Regions from separate parts of the Janthinobacterium sp. FT14W genome, predicted to be linked through region 2. Evidence: riboswitches for the same ligand, from Rfam matches in the RefSeq annotation. Region 2 holds a riboswitch; the other holds the start of a gene.

Region 1 (9,690 bases), on a different contig from region 2:
CGCGCGCATACATCAGGTAGACGACGGAGCCGACCACCAGCACGAACATGAAGACGAGCAGGATGGCCGCCTTCAGTTCCGCGTGGCGCACGGGCGGCGGGGCGGGCAGGACGGCGTCCGGCGCCGTGACGTTGGTTTGGTCGGGATTCGGTGGCTGGCTCATGGCTTCTGGCTCTCGTATGGGTGGTTCGGGATCGCTGGCGGTGGCGGGCGGGGCATCAGTAGTAGTTGCCCATCAGCGAAGCCACTTCGATCAGCAGGATGACGGAAAACAGGCGCAGCATTTCGGACAGGCCGTGCGCCGCCCACAGGCGGTTGCGCCGGCCGTGCGCCTCTTCCGGATAGTACGAGGAGGCGAGCGGAATCAGGGCCACGGCAAAGCTGAAGAAGATGACCTTGAGCATCAGGATCAGGGCCACGGCGGGATTGAAGATCTGCCCCACCACGCGCGTATAGCCCTGCAGCGCCCATGGGGTAAAGCCGTAGATGGTGAGGTAGGCGAGGATCAGCGAGGTGACGCAGCTGACGACGGCCAGCATCCACACGGCAAAGATGCCGGACATGACGCGAGGAAAGTATTCGCGGCGCAGCAGGTCGACGCCCTGGCGCTGCATGGTGTCGAGCACGCCGGAAGAGCGCATTTGCGCAAACGCAATACCGTCGGGCAGGGTCAGGCGCAGGGCCACGAACAGGGCGGCCGTCAGGGGAATCAGTTCCAGCACCAGCACGCGCACCACCATTTCCAGCGCGTAGCGCGACAGGCCGTAGCTTTGCGCGCTGACGACGACGATGCGTATGAGTACCAGGCTGACCAGCGCGCAAGCCACGCTGAACCACACGAGGTTGGGCGCCGTGTTCGTCACCAGGCGGTGCGCGAGGATGGGGCGGTTGTCGCGGTTATAGCTCGATGGCGACAGGGCCAGCGAAAACACGAGGATGGCGAAATGCAGCATGCGCCACCAGCTGACCAGCCAGGCCATGGTGGCGCGGTGCAGGCGGCGCAGACCGATGATGAGGGAGACGGATAGGGTCATCATGGCATCTTAACATCTGCCCGCCTGCCGGGCACGTCAGGCGTGCGCGCGCCTATTCAAACAGGGCGAAGCCGGCCATCACCACCATCAGCACGGCGATGTACTGCATCGGGATCCAGAACAGGGTGTGGCGCGTGCGCAGGGTCACGCGTTCCTGCGTGGCCGGGTCGATCAGTTCGCGTCCGGGCGCATTGTTCAGGCGCACGCCCGCATACCAGCTGGCGGCCGCTGCCAGCAGGAAGGCCAGGGCCAGGGTCCAGGCGTGGCTCTTCGTGTATTCCTCGCCCAGGGCGGCGCCAAACAGCGCTTGCGCGGCCACCACGACGATCAGACAGATAAGGGGGCCGAGTATGCCGAAGCCTTGCCAGATAAGCATAAAAATTCTCCAGTGGTTTGAGGGAACCCGCGGCGGCGTGGCGGTGGCCGTGCCCGGCGGGGTTGCGAATTCTATCAGACTTATCAAAAAGAAAGTTTCTTTTGAGAATTATCATGCACTGCTAGCGCAGCGCATTGTCCGCACTGGCCACGCTGGCGATAATCGCGTCGGCCGCCGCCCGCACGCGGGCGGAGCGGTTCAGGTCCGCATGCATGACCAGCCACACGTCGTACGGCTCCGCCCGCTCGGGCCAGATGCGCACCAGCTGCGGGTCGATGTCGCCCAGGTGGGTGGCCAGCTCGGCCACGCCCAGGCCCGCGCGCGTAGCTTCCTGCAGCATGGCCGCCGAATTGACTTCCATGGCGACGCGCGCGTTGGCGACGGGTTCGCCGGCGATTTTCTCGCCGTGGCGGGGCGTCACGGAATGGTGGTAGATGACGATGTCGTGGCCGGCCAGCGCCGTGCCGCGCAGTGGCTCGCCCCGTTCGGCCAGGTAGGTGCGCGACGCGTACAGGCCCAGGCTGCGCTTGACGAGGTGGCGCGAGATCAGGTCCGGGTCGGTGGGGCGCACGCCGCGCACGGCCAGGTCCGCTTCGCGCCGCGTCAGGCTGGCCAGCGCGGGCGCCACGTTGAGCACGATGCGGATGTCCGGGTGGGCCGCGTGCAGCCGCTGCATGGCGCGGATGACGAAATGGCTGGCCATGGTGTCCGTGGTGGCCACGCGCACCAGGCCGCTTAAACGGTTGTCCACGCCCTGCATGTCACGCTGCAGCTTGTCGGCCGCCCGTTCCATCGCTTCGGCGGCGTTCAAGGCCAGTTCGCCGGCCGGCGTGGGCACGTAGCCGGACGGCGTGCGCAGGAACAGGGTGGCGCCCAGCGACGCTTCGAGCGCGGCCAGGCGGCGCCCGCACGTGGCCTGGTCGATGCACAGCAGGGCGGCCGCGCCGCGCAGGGTGCCGGCCCGGCCGATGGCCAGAAAGATGCGCGCGTTATCCCAGTCCAAGGCGTTTCCTTTTTTATCTGTGATGTGTGATGCATTTTTGCATCGGAGTGCCGAGTTTATGCCTGTTTACTGCATTGCGCAACGCTCCCATAATGGCTGCCCCGCTGCCTTTGCAAGGAAAAATCATGCTTCCCACCGCTCCCCGCCGCGCCAGCGGCCTGATCCTGCTGACCCTGGCCTTCGGCTTCGTCATGGCCATGCTCGACGTCACGGCCGTCAACGTGGCGCTGTCCGATATCGCGCTGGACCTGGCCATACCGCTGACGGGCCTGGTCTGGGTGGTCGACGGTTATACCCTGACGTTTGCCGCGCTGCTGCTGGCCGGCGGCGCGCTGGCCGATCGCTACGGGCCGAAAGCCGTGTACCAGGGCGGCCTCGGTGTTTTCATCCTTGGTTCGGTCCTGTGCGGCGCCGCGCCCGACGGGCATTTCCTCACGGCCGCGCGCTTGCTGCAGGGCGCCGGTGCGGCCCTGTTCATGCCCAGTTCGCTCAGCCTGCTCACGCACAGCTTTGAAGACGAGCGCGAGCGCACGCGCATGCTGGGCGCCTGGTCGGCGCTGGTGGGCGTGGCCGGCGCGTCCGGTCCATTGATCGGCGGCATCCTCGTGCACCAGTTCGGCTGGCGCAGCGTGTTCTGGGTCAACGTGCCGCTGGGCGTGCTGGCCATCGTCATGGCGCAGCTGCTGCTGGCCGCGCCGGCACGCCAGCCGCGCGCGCTGTCGCTGCTCAGCCATGTGCTGGGCGTGCTGGCGCTGGCGGGCCTGAGTTTCGTCCTGATCGAAGGGCCCGTGCTGGGCTGGCTGTCGCCCGGCGTGCTGGCGGCGGGGGTGTTGACGGTGCTGTCCGCCGGGCAACTGCTGCGGCGCGAGCGCAGCGGCAGCCATCCGCTGTTGTCGCGCGCGCTGTTTCACAGCAGCAGCTTTGGCGCGGCCAATGGCGTGGGTTTCTTGATCAATTTCTGCGTGTTCGGCCAGCTGTTTTTATTGAGCCTGTTCCTGCAGCAGTCGGGCGGCGCCGATGCCCTGCAGTCGGGCTTGCGCCTGCTGCCCATGATGGCGGCCTATACGGTGGGAAATTTCATGGCGGGAAGTATTGCGGCGCGGCATGGCACGCGTTGGCCCATGCTGGCCGGCTTGCTGGTGGGCGCCGTCATGGCCTTGCTGCTGACGGGGCTGCGTCCCGGCACGCCATATTCCCTGCTGGCGCTGGGCACGGCCATCATGAACGTGGCCATCGGCATCGCCATTCCCGCCATGACGGCCACCGTGATGCGGGTGGCGGGCAAGCAGCATGCGAACAGCGCGGCAGCGGCCCTGAATGCGAACCGGCAGATCGGCGCGCTGGTGGGCGTGGCCCTGATCGGCAGCATCCTGCACATGGTGCCCGACTGGTCGCTGCGCCTGCCGCTGGCCTACGCGACGATTGCCGCCGCGTATGGCCTGGCGGCGGGCCTCGTCTACCGCCACGTGCATGTGGCGAAGGCCGCGGCCGCCTGAAGAGGGCTTACTGTCCGCGCGTGCTGCGCCATTCCACCAGTTCTTCGATGGTCAGAATGGGCATGCCGTGCAGTTCGGCAAAGCGCTCGATGTCGTCGCCGCGCATCATGGTGCCGTCCGGATTCATCAGCTCGCACAGCACGGCGGCCGGGTTCAGGCCCGCCATGCGCGACAGGTCGACGGAGCCTTCCGTGTGGCCACGGCGCTCGAGCACGCCGCCGGGCGCGGCGCGCAGGGGGAAGACGTGGCCTGGGCGCACCAGGTCGGCGGGCTTGGCATCCTTGGCGATGGCGGCGCGGATGGTGGTGACGCGGTCGGCGGCCGATACGCCCGTGGTGACGCCGTCGCGCGCCTCGATGGAGACGGTAAATGGCGTGCCGTAGCGGCTGCCGTTGTCGGACGACATGGGCGGCAATTCCAGCGCGCTGACGACGTCCGTGGGCAGGCACAGGCAGACGATGCCGCTGCATTCGCGGATCAGCAGGGCCATGGTCTCGTTCGTGAGTTTTTCTGCCGACAGGATCAGGTCGGCTTCGTTTTCGCGGTCGAAATCGTCGAGCAGGATGACGGGGATGCCGGCGCGCATGGCGGCCAGGGCGGATTGGATGCGACCTTCGAGGTCGTTGGAAAGCAGGGTATAGCTGTTGACTAACATGGTGAAACGCTCCTCGCATAGGCGAAAAACGCTGCAGGGCAAGCGAATAGACGCAACTGGCCGCATCGCCGGGGCGATGGGACATCACACTACTGCACATCTTCTTTCATCCGGACTATACCGTCGGCTCTGGAGTCGCACCAGATCTGCTGACCCTGCCAAACGAAGTTTGACAGGCGCTCGCGGGCTTGACCGTTGCCGGTCTTACCGCCGGTGGGGAATCGCACCCCGCCCCGAAGACGTCGTTATGCCGATCCACATGATCGGCGGCAATACTTTAGCACAAATGAAAAAATGCGGCAGGGTACAGTTGAGTTTGCTATTCGGCAAAATTGCTTGGGGAAAGCAGTTTTCCCTAAGCTGTTTTTAATGGCGGAAAGACGATTTCAGTGTAAGGTACGTTTACTGAATCTTACCGTTGAGAATACATGAAGCTGAGTAAATTACGCCTGATTTCGGGCGCCGTCTTGCTGGCGTGCGCCTGCATGGCCCAGGCGGAAATCCGTTTGACCGATCCCCTGCCGCTGGCACCAGAAGTTACCGTCGGCAAATTGCCGAACGGCTTGACCTATTACATCAAGAAAAATGCCCGTCCCGCGCAGAAAGTGGAACTGCGCCTGGTGGTGAAAGCCGGCTCCATCCTGGAAGATGACGACCAGCAAGGCCTGGCCCATTTCACGGAGCACATGGCCTTCAATGGCTCCACGCATTTCAAGCGCAATCAGCTAATTTCCTATTTGCAATCGATCGGCGTGAAGTTCGGCGCCGACTTGAACGCCTACACGAGTTTCGATGAAACCGTGTACGTGCTGCCGATTCCCACGAACAAGAAGGAAAACCTGGAAAAGGGTTTCCTCGTGCTGGAAGACTGGGCGCACGGCTTGAAATTCAATCCGGCCGACATCAACAGCGAGCGCGGCATCGTGCTGGAAGAGGCGCGGCTGGGCAAGGGCGCCAGCGACCGCATGAACAAGGTCCTGTATCCGAAGCTGCTGAACGGTTCGCGCTATGCGGAACGCATGCCGATCGGCAAGGAATCCGTGCTGAAGACGTTCAAGCCGGAAGCCATCAAGCGCTTCTACAAGGATTGGTACCGGCCCGACCTGATGGCCGTGATGGTGGTGGGCGACGTGGAGCCGAAACAGGCTGAAAAACTGATCCAGCAGCATTTCGGCAAGCTGAAGAATCCCGCGCAACCGCGTCCCCGCCTGTATGCGGAAGTGCCGCAGCGCTCGCAAACGGAAGCGCTGGTGATCACGGACAAGGAAGCGCCGGACGACTCCGTCTTCATCCGCTACCCGATCCGCGCGGCGCAGGAACCCGTCACGATTGCCGATTACCGGCGCCAGATGATCGAAAACCTGTATGGCCAGATGCTCAGCGCGCGCATGCAGGAATTGGCGCAGCAGGCGAACCCGCCGTTCATCCAGGGCGGCAGCAGCATGGGCAAGCTGGTGCGCGGCTATGAATCGTTCAGCGCGTATGCCTTGCTGGGCAAGGGCGGCGTGCAGCCGGCCGTCGACGCGCTGGTGCAGGAAGACGAGCGGGCGCGCCGCTTCGGTTTCAGCCAGGATGAGCTGGACCGCGCGCGCAAGAACATGCTGCGCAATTACGAGCGCGCGTACAGCGAACGCGACAAGTCCGATTCGGCCGGTTTCGTGGCCGAGTATTCGCGCAACTTCCTGGAGCAGGAAGCCATTCCCGGCATCGCCAATGAATTGCGGTACGCGCAGGAACTCCTGCCGCAGGTGACCTTGCAGGAAATCAATGAGACGGTGGCCAAGGTCATCCCCGACCAGCAAAAGAAACTCGTCGTCTTCATGGGCGCCGAGCCGAAAGCGGGCGATACGGCCTCGGTGGTGCCGACGCAGCAGCAATTGCTCGATGCCGTGGCGCAAGCCGAGCAGCAGAAGGTCGAGCCGCGCACGGAAAAAGTGCTTGCCAGCAAATTGATGGAGGGCCCGCCGGCCGGCGGCAGCATCGTCGCTGAAAAGTTCAACAGCGCCATCGGCGTGACGGAGCTGACCCTGGGCAATGGCGTGCGCGTGCTGCTCAAGCCGACGGACTTCAAGAATGACCAGGTGCTGATGGGCTCGACCCGCTTCGGCGGCCAGTCGCTGTTCGGCGACGCCGACATCTATAACGCCCGCTATGCCAGCGCCGTGGTCGGCAGCATGGGCTTGAAGGATCTGGCGCCGCTGGACCTGGAAAAAGTGCTGGCAGGTAAAACGGTCAATGTGGGCGCTTCGCTGGGCGAGCTGAGCGAAGGTTTTGGCGGCTCGGCCAGCAGCGCCGACGTGGAAGCCATGCTGCAACTGGTGTACCTGTATTTCCATGACGTGCGCAAGGATGCGGGCCTGTACCAGTCCTTCATCGGCAAGCAGCAGGACCTGGCGAAGAACAGCTTGGCGCAGCCGGAAGCCGTGTTTTACGATGCCATCCAGCACGCCATGTTTGGCGACAACCCGCGCGTCGACGGCGTGCCGCGCGCGGCCGACTTTGACAAGGTGGGCCTGGACCGCTCGCTGGACATCTTCCGCCAGCGCTTTTCCAGCGCGCGCGACATGACCTTCATCTTTGCGGGCAGCTTCGAGCTCGACAAGATCAAGCCGCTGATCGCCAGCTACCTGGGCACCTTGCCCGTGGCCGAGGTGCCGCACGCCTACCGCGATGTGGGCATGCGCCCCGTCAGCGGGGTGGTCAAGAAGGATATCTACATGGGCAGCGAACCCAAGAGCACGATTTCCATCACCTTCAATGGCGACGTGGCGTATTCGGACGAGCAGAAGCTGACCCTGCAGGCGCTGGGCGAGGTGCTGAACCTGAAAGTCATCGAAGTGCTGCGCGAAAAGATGAGCATGATCTACGGCGGCGGCTTCGAGACGTCCATGGGCCAGCATCCGTACGGCCATTATTCGGTGGCGCTGAACTTGCCGACGGGCCCGGAAAACGTGGACAAGGTGATCGCCGCCGCCTTTGCCGAAATCAACAAGATGAAGGTGGACGGACCATCGGTGGCCGACCTGGAGAAGGTCAAGCTGAACTGGATCACGCGCCAGCAGAAATCCTTGCGGGAAAATAATTACTGGATGAATCAGTTGATCGGTTCTGTGACCCAGGGACGCGACCCCGCGAACATCTTGCGCTATGAGCAGCGCGTGCGCGCCATCACGCCGCAGGCCGTCAAGCTGGCGGCGCAGCGCTACCTGGATATGCGCAATTATGTACAGGTGGTCTTGTATCCGGAACGTAAAAACGTTGTAGTAAAGTAATCTTCATTGTTGAGCTGCATGGGCGGCAGTGTGACGAAGCTGTTAAACTGCTGCTGATTGATGTAATCGCAATTTAACAAGTAAGGAATGCACGATGGCTAAGAAAGAAGAACTCGATCCGGAAACCCTGGAATTGATCAACTGGTGTATCGAGGTCGAAGGCTTCCTCGTGGCGGGCGGCGCCACCGTGGCGCAGGCGCAGGAGCACATCGAAGAGCAGGTCGAGTGGTTCACCGACCAGTTCTACGACGGCTTGACGCCGGAAGAGGCGGCCAAGGAAGCCTTGGCCTGACCTTTCAGTCAGACTTCAGCAAGACATATGCGGGCGGTGCCTGCCGGGCATCAGCCTGGTAGCGCCGCCCGCTTTGCTTTTCTGAAAAGATTTCCATATGGAAATTGTTTATAATTCCACATTTTATTCTTTACCCAGGTTCCCATGACTCTCCGTTCGCGCATTCTCCTCCTGTGTTTCAGCACCTTGCTGGGCATTGTCCTCATCGCTTCTTTCTCCCTGTATTCGCTGCGCCAGACCATGATGGCGGAAAGGGTGGAGCAATTGACGGTGCTGGTGGAACTGGCCAACGCGTCGGTGGAAAAGGCGTATGCGCTGGAACAGTCGGGCAAGCTCACGCGTGAGCAGGCCCAGCAACAGGCCAAGCTGGCCATCGGCAGCTTCGTCAAGGACGAGATGTATTATTTCGTGCGCGATTTCAGCACGGACTTGCTGTACGTGCATCCGAATCCCGCGCGCATCGGCACGCCGCAAAAGAACATGAAACAGTCGGGCGACCGCTACCGCGCGGCCCTGGCCAACAGCCGCATCGGCCTGGTGCAGGCGGACGGCACGCGTCCCGGCGTGCCCGACCCCGTGGCGAAGATGTATGCGGTGGTGAAATTCGCGCCGTGGGACTGGCTGATCGGCACGGGCACCTACATCGACGACATCAACCACAAGTTCTGGGCCCAGGCGGGCGTGCTGCTGGCCATCGGCGGCGCGCTGATGCTGGTGGTGGGCGCCCTGGCGGCCCTGATGCTGCGCCGTATCCTGGGCCAGCTGGGCGGCGAACCCGACTATGCGGCGGCCATCGTGGCGCAAATCGCCAAGGGCGACCTGACCACGCACATCGATACGCGCCCGGGCGACACGGACAGCCTGTTGATGGCGATCAAGGCCATGCGCGACAACCTCGCGCACCTGGTGAGCCAGGTGCGCAACGATGCCGATGCCATTTCCACGGCCTCCGGTGAAATCGCTTCCGGCAACCACGATTTGTCGGCGCGCACGGAGCAGCAGGCGGGATCGCTGGAAGAAACGGCCTCGACGATGGAAGAGATGACCTCCACCGTGCGCCAGAATGCGGACAACGCGCGCCAGGCCAACCAGCTGGCCATTTCCGCCTCGCAAGTGGCAACGCAGGCGGGCGGCGTGGTGGGCCAGGTGGTCGACACCATGGGCGCCATCAATGCCTCGTCGAAAAAGATCGGCGACATCATCGCCGTCATCGACGGCATCGCTTTCCAGACGAATATCCTGGCCCTGAATGCGGCCGTGGAAGCGGCGCGTGCGGGCGAACAGGGCCGTGGCTTCGCCGTCGTCGCCAGCGAGGTGCGCAACCTGGCGCAGCGCTCGGCCGCCGCGGCGAAAGAGATCAAGCAATTGATCGACAGTTCCGCCGAACAGGTGGGCGCCGGTGAAAAGCTGGTGGCGCTGGCGGGCGAGACGATGGAGAAAGTCGTCTCCAGCGTACAGCACGTGACCGATATCGTGGCCGAGATTTCCTCGGCCAGCGCCGAGCAGAGCGCCGGCATCGAGCAGATCAACCAGGCCATCGTCGAGATGGATAACATGACGCA
Region 2 (9,690 bases):
CAAGCACTTGAGTCGTATTTTGCTGCGCTGCGGCAGCGGGCATGCGCCTTGCAATGACAGTCATCACCATCTCGCGTTTTGACTTTCATCAAGGATAATCACCCATGCGCCGTTCGACTGCCCCCGCCGCCGTTGCCGTACTCTCTTCCCCATTCCCGTTTCACTTGACGCCGCTGCGCCGCGCGCTGCGCTCGGCCTTTGCCATCGGCGGCCTGTGCCTGGCGCCCGGCATGGCGTGGGCCGATGCGCCGGCTGACACGGCGCCCGCCGATGTCGTGGCAATTGCCGACGCCAACGGCGCCGGCGAAGGCGCCTCGCTGCAATCGGTGACGGTGACGGCGCAAAAGCGCGAGGAATCGGCGCAAAAAGTGCCGAGCGCGATCACCGTCCTGGGCGGCAAGGAGCTGCTCGACACGGGCATCGGCCGCTCGGCCAGCGAAATCCTCAACTATGTGCCCAATGCGTCGGCCGGCACGCAGCAGCATGGCCGCCCGCGCTGGTGGATACGGGGCGTGGGCGCGGGCCAGCAGCAGATCGATTTTCCCAATCCCGTGGGCTTTTACCTCGACGACGTCTACATCAGCAATTCCAGCGCCACGGGCTTTCCCCTGTTCGACCTGGACCGGGTGGAAGTGCTGCGTGGGCCGCAGGGCACCTTGTGGGGCAAGAACACGACGGGCGGCGCCATCAACGTGATTTCGCGCAAGCCGTCGTTCAAGTCCAGCGGCTACGCCAAGTTTGACTACAGCAGCTACGACACCAAGCTGGCCGAAGGGGCCATCGGCGGCGCGCTGGTCGACGAAGTGCTGGCGGGGCGCCTGTCCTTCCACACGGAACAGCAAGGCGAGGGCCGCTTCCACAACCAGTTTACGGGCGAGCGCGATGGAAAACTCAAGGACAGCGCCATCCGCGGCCAGCTCAAGGCCCTGATCGGCCGCGACCTGACGGCCAATCTGAACCTGCATTACCGCGACTACACGACCAAGGGCGCGACCACCACCGTGGCCAGCTACGGCGCCAACGGCGTGTACCGCAACGGCTACGTCCCCAGCACCAATCCCGACGACGTGAGCACGAATGCGCCGGCCGACAGCGACGTGAAACAGGGCGGCGCCCAGTTGAACCTCGACTATGCGCTGGGCGAGCTGACCCTGACCTCGATCACGGGCTATGAAAACTTCCGCAACGAGGCCACGGGCGACAGCGACAACACGCCGCTGGAAGTGGGCCGCAGCCGTTCGAAGGCGAGCAGCCGGCAGGTGTCGCAGGAGCTGCGTTTGACGTCGCCGCAAAACGGCACGCTGAGCTGGGTGGCGGGCCTGTTCTACTTCAATGAAAAGATCGATTCCGATTCGGCCGGCGCGCGCCTGCCCAACGGCACGGTGCCGGCGCTGGCGGGCAGCACGCAGCCCGTCGGCTACAACCGCACCGTCTACCAGCACAAGGCGCGCAGCGCGGCCATCTTCGGCAGCACGACCGTCAACTTCAGCGAGCAGCTGCTGTCCACGTTTGGCTTGCGCTGGACCACGGAAACCAAGGACCTCGATCTGCAGCGCGTGCAGGCGGCATCGAACACGGTGACGTTCGGCGATGCGTCGAACTGGTGGAACACGGTCAAGGGAGGCAACTACACGGCCGCCGCGGTCGCCAACAACAATTTCACGTCGAATCCGTCCACCACGTGGAATGCGCTCACGTATGACGTGACGCCCGAATACCGCTTCAGCCGCACCCTGCGCGGCTATCTGAAGTACGCGCACGGCATCAAGTCGGGCGGCTACAACACCAGCGCCACGGACGTGCGGGCCCTGAACACGGTGAAGCCGGAAACCCTGAACTCGTTCGAAGCGGGCATCAAGTCCGAATGGCTGGACGGGCGCCTCAATTTCAACGCCAACGTCTTCCATTACGACTACAAGAACGTGCAGGTGAATATCACGGGCGTGTACAACGGCGACCCCACGCAAAGCGTGAACTACCTGCAGAATGTGCGCAAGGCCCACGTGAATGGCGCGGAATTCGAGATCGAGGCGCAGCCGACGGACAACCTGCACGTCAACGCCAACCTGGGCCTGCTGCGCACGGAATTCGACGACTTCGCCATCCAGAACAATGGCGGCGACCGCTCCGGCAATGAATTCGTGCGCTCGCCCCACGTGACGGCCCTGCTGGCGGCCGACTACCGTTACCCGCTGGGCAATGGCGCGCAGCTGGTCTTCAGCGGCGATGTGCGCTACACGTCGAAGCAGTACTACTATGTGGACCCGCAAAGCGACGCGCGCGGCTTGCTGAACCAGGGCGGCTTTGCGCTGGCCAATGCGCGCCTGTCGTATGTGCTCCCGGGCGGCAAGCAGCGCATCACGGCGTATGCCAACAACCTGGCCGACAAGGTCTACCGCAACCACACGCTTACCAGTTTCGTGCCGGGCGCCGTCAACGGCGACACGGTGATCATCGGCCAGGGCCGCACGGTGGGCGCCTCGTACACGCTGCAGTTCTGATCGCGCGGGGCAGGGACAGGGGCGATATGCTATAGTCGCCGGGCATGGCTGCCGCACCCGGTGCGGCGGCCACGCAACGTTCTCAGGGCGGGGTGCGATTCCCCACCGGCGGTAATGGCATGCGTGCCTAGCCCGCGAGCGCTTGCCGGCGCGGTCTTCGGACCTGGCCGGCAAGGTCAGCAGACCTGGTGTGATTCCGGGGCCGACGGTATAGTCCGGATAAAGAGAGAGCGGGATGCATCATTGTGTTGGTGCCGGCATACGCCCGGCGCATGGGCGGCCTTGCCGTCGGTGCGCGGGCGCGCGTGCCTGCATGCGCAGTTGGGCGCGGCTTTCACGCGCCTGCGATATCCCCTTCGATCCCATGCCCTGTTTTTTTTGTCATTTTTAAAAACAGGAGTCTTTTGTATGTCACGAGCACACGCAGCACCAGGCAAGCGCATCGCCTTCATCCAGGCGGGCTGGCACCGCGACATCGTCGCGCAATGCCGCTTGTCCTTCATCGCCGACATGGCGGCCCTGGGCTATGCCGAGAGCGACATCGATATCGTCGATGTCGCCGGCGCCTTTGAAATTCCCCTGCACGCGCAAGTGCTGGCCAGGAGCGGCCAGTACGCGGCGATTGCCGCCTCGGCGCTGGTGGTCGACGGCGGCATCTACCGCCATGACTTCGTGGCCGATGCCGTCATCTCCGGCATGATGCAGGTGCAGCTGGCGACGGGCGTGCCCGTGCTGTCGGCCGTGCTGACCCCGCACCACTTCCACGCGGGCCACGAGCACCAGGAATTCTACTTCCAGCATTTCAAGGTCAAGGGCGCGGAACTGGCCGCCGCTTGTGCGGCCACCATCCGCTCGCTGCAGCGGCTGGCACAACCGGCCGCCGCACCGCACGCGGCCCTGGCTGCCTAGGGCGCGTTTGCCCTGATGCCGTAGTTCCCGGGGCCAGCGCCTGTTCGTGCGCTGGCTCCGTTTCTTTATGCGGCCTGCCGCAGCAGCGCGTCCAGCCGCCGCTGCGCTTCTTCCAGGGGGCGGCGGTCTGTCCAGCCATCGATATCGACGTCGCGGTCCAGGAAACCGTGCTGCAGCTGGAAATCCTTCTGCTGGCGGAACAGCGCCACTTTTTCTTCCGACAGGTCGGGCGCCAGGGTCAGGTGAAAACCGTCGCGGTAGGCTTCGGCCACGGCGTCGGCGCCGGCCCGCGTTTCGCCCTGCAGGATGGCCTGCACCTTTTCCTTGTGGCTGCGCGCCCAGTGCGCGGCGCGCAGGGTCTGCGTCAAAAAGCGCACGACCAGCTCGAAATGCTGCTCCAGCATCGTTGCATGCACGGTGATCGGCCGCGGCGTGCCGTTGTTCACGCGGAAGCGCCGGTCGGGCAGGGCGTCGATGTCGATGCCCACGGCCAGTCCCGCCGCGCGGGCCGCTTCGGCCGCCGCCGCGCCTTTCACGTAGACGGCATCGACTTCGCCGCGCAGCAGCGGCGCGATGCCCTGCCACAGGCCCGCGCCCAGATCGGCTTGCGCCGGCGCGTCGGCCCCCACTTCCACCAGTTGCACGTCGTCCAGCGTCAAGCCGGCGGACGCCAGCACGCCCTTGTAGCCGGCCAGGCTCATGCCGCGCGCGATGCTGCGTCCGCGCCGGTTCTCGCGCAAGTCTTCGGCGCGGAATACGGGCAGCGCCAAACGCTTGCCCTGCAGTTGCGCGGGCGTGGCGATGCCGGAAGCGGGGCGCACGAGGATGGCTTGCCACTCGTCGATCCAGGTCAGGCCGATCAGGCGCGTGGGCGCCCCTTGCGCGTGGGCGGGCAGGGCCAGCAGGTTGCCCCCTTCGCGCACGAGCGTGGACAGGCCATGCTCGTAATGGTGGCGCGCCAGTTCGCCGCCCACTTCCTGCAGGGTCTTTAACGCGATGCCGTCGCGGGCGAATTCCTCGTCCAGCCAGCCCAGTTTGTAGGCCAGGCCCGTGGCCGTGGGCACGGGGCAGCGGGTGAACCAGACGGTATCGACGGCGGGGGCGGTTGCGGTAGTCATGGGATGCTTTCGTGGTGGGTGGAGCCTTGAACCCTGCAGGAAACGTGCCCGCGCCGCTTGCTGGCTGGCCGACAGCACGTGCCGGCAACGCTGCTGCCGCGCCAGCAGCCGCTGTTGCGCAGGCAGCAGCGCGCCGCCACCTCCCCGGCCCCGGCGCTGGCACGCGTCTTGCGAACGTAGAGGCAGGACTGACCCGTATCCCAACCCCACAGAATGGAGCATGACATGACGGACGTGGCACAAGCAGAAGCACAACAAGTACAGGTGCAGGAGTTGACGGCGGCCGAACTGGCCTTCGTGGAACAGGTGCGCAGCGATGCGCAGATCGCCTTCGACGGCTTGCGCGAGACGGGCAGCCTGACGGCCAACGGCACGGTGGGCTTTGTCGAGCGCACGCCGGCCGGCGACAAGGTCGTGGTGGTCAACGATCCCGGCCCGTTCCGCCGCGGCCAGCCCCTGAAGGCAGCCGTGCTGGCGTTGGACGGCACGGTGCTCGCGGGCAATGCGAACAACGGCGGCGCGCGCTACCTGAAGCTGTTCCGCGAACGGCCCGAGGTCACGTCGATTTCGCACGTGCATTCGCCGTCGCTGGGCGCGTGGGCGCAGACGCACCGCACCCTGCCGATCCGCTACGTGCCCGTGCAGCGCTACCAGCTGGTGCGCGAAATTCCCATCTATATCGACCGCCGCCAGCCGGAAGTCGATTTCATCCTCGGCGAAATCGCCCGCAACACGCATGCCACGGCCATCCTGGAAGCGAATGGCGGCGCCACCGTGTGGGGCAAGCAGGGCTTGCTGAAGCTGGCCGAATTCATCCTGCTGCTGGAAGAGGGCGCGAAGATCCAGATCGCGGCCGAAGCCATCGGCGGTTCGCGCGATTTCGGCCCCGGCGTGCTGCTGCAGCAATGGAAGATGAGCAAGTTGATCGATACGGCGCGCGCCTTGTCGCTGCTGCCTGCCACCGACCTGGTATAACTTTCAAGAACAGGCCCCAGATGTCATTGCAATTATTACGTTTGAGCTGGCGCAAGCTGTCTGCCGCCATCGTGGCGGCCAGCCTGCTGGCGCCAGCCTTCGCGGCCGCCGCCGAGCCGCTGCCGGCCGCCGTGCGCATTGCCGTCGTGGCCCGCACGGCGCCGTCCGGCAAGACCGTGTTTGCCGGCTCCGCCGCCCAGGTGGCTGCGCAGGGCTGGCTGGCGGCCGAACTGGGCAAGCTGGGCGTGAAGCTGGAATGGGTGGCCGTCACCACCAATTCCGTGGCGACGCAAGTCAACGAGGCGTTTGCCAACCGGTCGATCGACCTGGCCCAGTATGGCGACTTGCCCTCGATTATCGCCAACGCCTCGGGCTTGCAGACCCGGCTGATCCTGCCCGGCGGCAGTTTCAGCAACACCTACCTGGTGGTGCCGAACGGTTCCACGGCCCGCTCGATCAAGGATTTGAAGGGCAAGAAGATCGCCTTGCACCGGGGCCGGCCGTGGGAATACCCGTTCGCGCGCCTGCTGGAAGCGAACGGCATGACCTTGCGCGACGTGAAAATCCTCAACCTGAATCCGCAGGCGGGTGCGGCGGCCGTGGCGACGGGCGGCGCCGACGCTTTCTTTACCCTCAGCGACGCCTTCCTGCTGGAAGATAAAAAGGTGGGCAAGATCATCTGGTCCAGCAAGGCGCCGCCGCAGGACTGGAAGATGCGGGCCGAATTGTGGGCCGACAGCGGTTTCCTGCAGCGCCATCCGCAGCTGGCCCAGCTGGTGGTGACGGCCTATGTGCGCGAGCACCACCGGGCCGCCGGCGCGGGCGGCGAAGACGAATACGTGCGCACGGAAGCGGCGGCCGGCCAGGTGGAAAGCGTGGTGCGGCGCGAACTGGCGGGCGACCATACGCCGTGGCAGGCGCGCTGGTCGCCGTTGTTTACGGCCAGCCTGCGCCAGCATTACGTGGGCGAGGCGGCCTATGCGAAAAGCGCGGGCCTGATCGGACGGCCCCTGCAAGTGGACAGCCTGTTCGCGCCCCAGTTCGTCAACCAGGCGCTGGCGCAGTTGAAATTGCAAACCTACTGGGCGCCATGACTTCCCTCGTCAACGCCATCGCCTTGCCGCGCGCCGCCGCGCCAGCGCGTGCAGCCTCTGTCCCCTGGCTGCAGCGCTTCGTGCGCTCGCCCTGGTCCGTGTGGACCTCGCCGCTGGCCTTGCTGCTGCTGTGGACGGCGGCCACCACCTTGGAATGGATGCCCGCGCACATCTTGATGTCGCCCTGGCAAGTGCTGCTGACGGCCGCCGACCTGGTCGACAGCGGCGAGCTGGGCCAGCACCTGGGCATCAGCCTGTTCCGCCTGCTGGCCGGTTTCGGCCTGGGTGCCAGCGGAGGCCTGGCGTTCGGCATGGTGCTGGGCCTGTCTCCAGGCTTGCGCAGCTATGTCGATCCCACGTTCAATATCCTGCGCCAGTTGCCCACCGTCGCCCTGATCCCCCTGTTTATCCTGCTGTTCGGCATAGGCGAGAGTTTCAAGGTGTTTATCGTCGCCAAGGCCAGTTTCTTCATCGTCGCGCTGGCCGTGCATGACGCCATCCGCAACCTGTCGCAGCGCTATTTCGAGGTGGCGCACGTGTATTGTTTCTCGCGCTGGCAGCGCATCCGCCTGATCGTCTTGCCCGCCATCGTGCCGGCCGCGCTGACGGGCATGCGCATCGCCCTGTCGCGCTCGTGGATGGTGCTGGTGGGCGCGGAATTGCTGGCCGCCGACAGCGGCCTGGGCCAGATGATGGAAATGGGCCGGCAAATGTTCCGCCTCGACGTGGTGATGGTGGGCGTGGTGCTGACGGGCGTGATCGGCTTCGGCCTGGACCGCGGCTGCCACGCGCTGGAAGCACGCCTGATGCGCTGGAAGCGTAGTGGAGAGACCATATGAAGCAGCGTTTGATCCAGATCATCAAGGGCGCGCTGCTGCCGCTGGCCTTGCTGGGCACCTGGCAATGGGCGTCCGGCCAGGGCGCGGCCGCCGAGTATATCTTCGTGTCCTTGGGCGACCTGGCGCACAGCCTGCGCGACCTGCTCGTCACGGGCGAGCTGTGGGTGCATCTGCGCGCCAGCCTGGGCCGCACTGTGGCCGGCCTGCTGCTGGGCGGCATCGCCGGCATCGTCACGGGCGCGCTGATGGCGCAGTCGCCGCTGGCGGACCGGCTGATCGGGCCCCTGTTCCACAGCATCCGCCAAGTCCCGCTGCTGGGCCTGGTCCCCTTGCTGGGCTTGTGGGTGGGCAATGGCGACGGCGCCAAGCTGCTGGTGATCGCCATCGCCGCCTTTTATCCCACCGTGCTCAACACGTATGCGGGCATGCGCCAGGTGGACGGGCGCCTGCGCGAAGTGGGGCAGGTGCTGACCCTGACGCGTGCGCAGACCTTGCGCCAGGTGTTGCTGCCGGGCGCCATGCCGGCCATCGTCACCGGCGTCACGCATGCGCTGGCGTTCGCCTGGCTCGCTTGCCTGGGCGGCGAGCTGCTGTTTGCGGCCGGCCCCGGCATGGGATCATTGCTGCTCAACGGCGAGGTGTCGGGCCGCATGGATGTCGTGCTGCTGGCCGTGCTCGTGATCGCCTTGCTGGCGCAGGCGATGAACGTGGCGTTTGCGCGGCTGGCGCGCCTGCTGGTGAAGGGGCGCAGCAGTGAGTGAATCCTTGCCATTCCAGCCGGACGCGGCCGCCACTGCCCGCGACGGCGAGCTGCGCGCCTTTTTGCTGCGCTTTATCGGCTTGACCCTGCTGTCGGGCGTGACCATCGGCATGAACAAGGTGCTGGCTACCTTGCTGGGCTTGCATCTGCATGTAAGCAATTTCCAGCTGGCCACGATCAGCAGCGCGGAAACCCTGGCCATGGCGCTGGGCACCATTCCGGCCGGCTACATTCTTTCGCGCGGCAACCCGAAGCATCTGTATGCCGGAGTCAGCCTGAGCCTGGCGCTGGCCTTTTGCGTGCTGCCGTGGCTGCCCGGCTGGCAATGGGTGGCCCTGCTGATGTTTCTGGTGGGCCTGTGCATTTCGCTGCGCATCGTGGCCATGAGCACCGTGTTTCTCGTGCGCTTGCCGGAACTGGGGCAGGGCAAGGCGGGCTGGTACAAGGGCACCTTGATCCTCGGCATGCAGTTCCTGGGTCCCCTGTGCGGCAATTACCTGATCGCGCAGCTGGGACTGAAGGCGGGCTTTTTGATCTCGGCCCTGATGTTCGCCATCCTGGCCGTGCTGGGCTGGCAAGTGTTGCCAAACAACACGGCGCCCCGCAAGCAGGCTGGCCATGCGTCGCTGCCGGGCGCGGCCAGCCTGCGCGAACTGCTGCGCCTGCCTGTCGTGCGCGTTACTTACCTGTTCGAAATCCTCGCCAGCTTCACGGCGTCCAGCGTGGGCGTGTTTTCCATCCTGCTGGCCATCCGCGTGCTGCACTGGCCTGCGCACCACTCCGTCTGGCTGATGGCCGTGCAGGGCTTGAGCTGCGTGCTCGTGCTGCTGTTCCTGGGCCGCTTCGTGCTGGCCAGCCGCTACCGCGAGCAGCTGTATGGCGGCGCCCACCTGGCCATCATGGGGGCCTTGCTGATCCTGGGCTTGTGGCCGGACAGCATCGCCTACCTGGCCGCGTCCGTGCTGCTGGGCCTGGGCCTGGGCGTGAATAACCTCGTCAATACGGACAATATCGCCCGCGCGCCCGTCGACAAGGCCCGTGTTTCCGCCCATTTGACCCTGTTCGGCATGGTGGGCGGCACGGCCGGCGCGCTGGCGGCGGGCCGCCTGGCCGACCTGACGGGCTTGCGCAATGTGTTCCTGATCTGGCTGTTTCCCTGGCTGGCCGGCTGGCTGGCTTTCCACGGCAGCCGCTGGCTGCGCCGGGCGCCGCCCGCCGCCGTTTCTTCCCTCGCCCCCACCGCAGAGAGTGCGCCATGAATGATTTCGTTTCCCCTTCGGCCCTGTTGCCGCAACGCCCGCAGCTGAGCGGCGGCCTGCAAGTGCAGCACGTGAGCAAGTCGTTTGCGCTGAAAGGCGCGCCGCTGCCCGTGCTCGACGACATTTCCCTGACCATCGCACCCGGTGAATTCGTCGCCATCGTGGGCGCCTCCGGCTGCGGCAAATCCACCCTGCTGCGCCTCTTGGCGGGCCTGGACACGGACTACGCGGGCTT

Evidence for each region. A riboswitch is a leader RNA that binds a small molecule or an ion and turns the genes downstream of it on or off. The one in region 2 is predicted to bind FMN.
Region 1: it holds a riboswitch for FMN, as region 2 does, so the genes downstream of both, ribB (3,4-dihydroxy-2-butanone-4-phosphate synthase) here and GCN74_RS09370 (6,7-dimethyl-8-ribityllumazine synthase) in region 2, are expected to answer to the same signal.

The regions. Positions count from the first base shown of each region.
Region 1 covers NZ_WFLL01000079.1:2,184-11,873, reverse strand. Annotated here, with positions in the region: gene GCN74_RS27400 (MlaD family protein) at 1-163, opposite strand, end outside; gene GCN74_RS27395 (MlaE family ABC transporter permease) at 219-1,034, opposite strand; gene GCN74_RS27390 (hypothetical protein) at 1,087-1,410, opposite strand; gene GCN74_RS27385 (LysR family transcriptional regulator) at 1,532-2,413, opposite strand; gene GCN74_RS27380 (MFS transporter) at 2,539-3,909, shown strand; gene ribB (3,4-dihydroxy-2-butanone-4-phosphate synthase) at 3,917-4,564, opposite strand; FMN riboswitch at 4,659-4,809, opposite strand; gene GCN74_RS27370 (M16 family metallopeptidase) at 4,993-7,836, shown strand; gene GCN74_RS27365 (hypothetical protein) at 7,931-8,128, shown strand; gene GCN74_RS27360 (methyl-accepting chemotaxis protein) at 8,273-9,690, shown strand, end outside.
Region 2 covers NZ_WFLL01000010.1:22,043-31,732, reverse strand. Annotated here, with positions in the region: gene GCN74_RS09375 (TonB-dependent receptor) at 105-2,501, shown strand; FMN riboswitch at 2,576-2,737, shown strand; gene GCN74_RS09370 (6,7-dimethyl-8-ribityllumazine synthase) at 2,910-3,410, shown strand; gene GCN74_RS09365 (ABC transporter substrate-binding protein) at 3,476-4,528, opposite strand; gene GCN74_RS09360 (class II aldolase/adducin family protein) at 4,754-5,503, shown strand; gene GCN74_RS09355 (PhnD/SsuA/transferrin family substrate-binding protein) at 5,524-6,597, shown strand; gene GCN74_RS09350 (ABC transporter permease) at 6,594-7,436, shown strand; gene GCN74_RS09345 (ABC transporter permease) at 7,433-8,197, shown strand; gene GCN74_RS09340 (MFS transporter) at 8,190-9,455, shown strand; gene GCN74_RS09335 (ABC transporter ATP-binding protein) at 9,452-9,690, shown strand, end outside.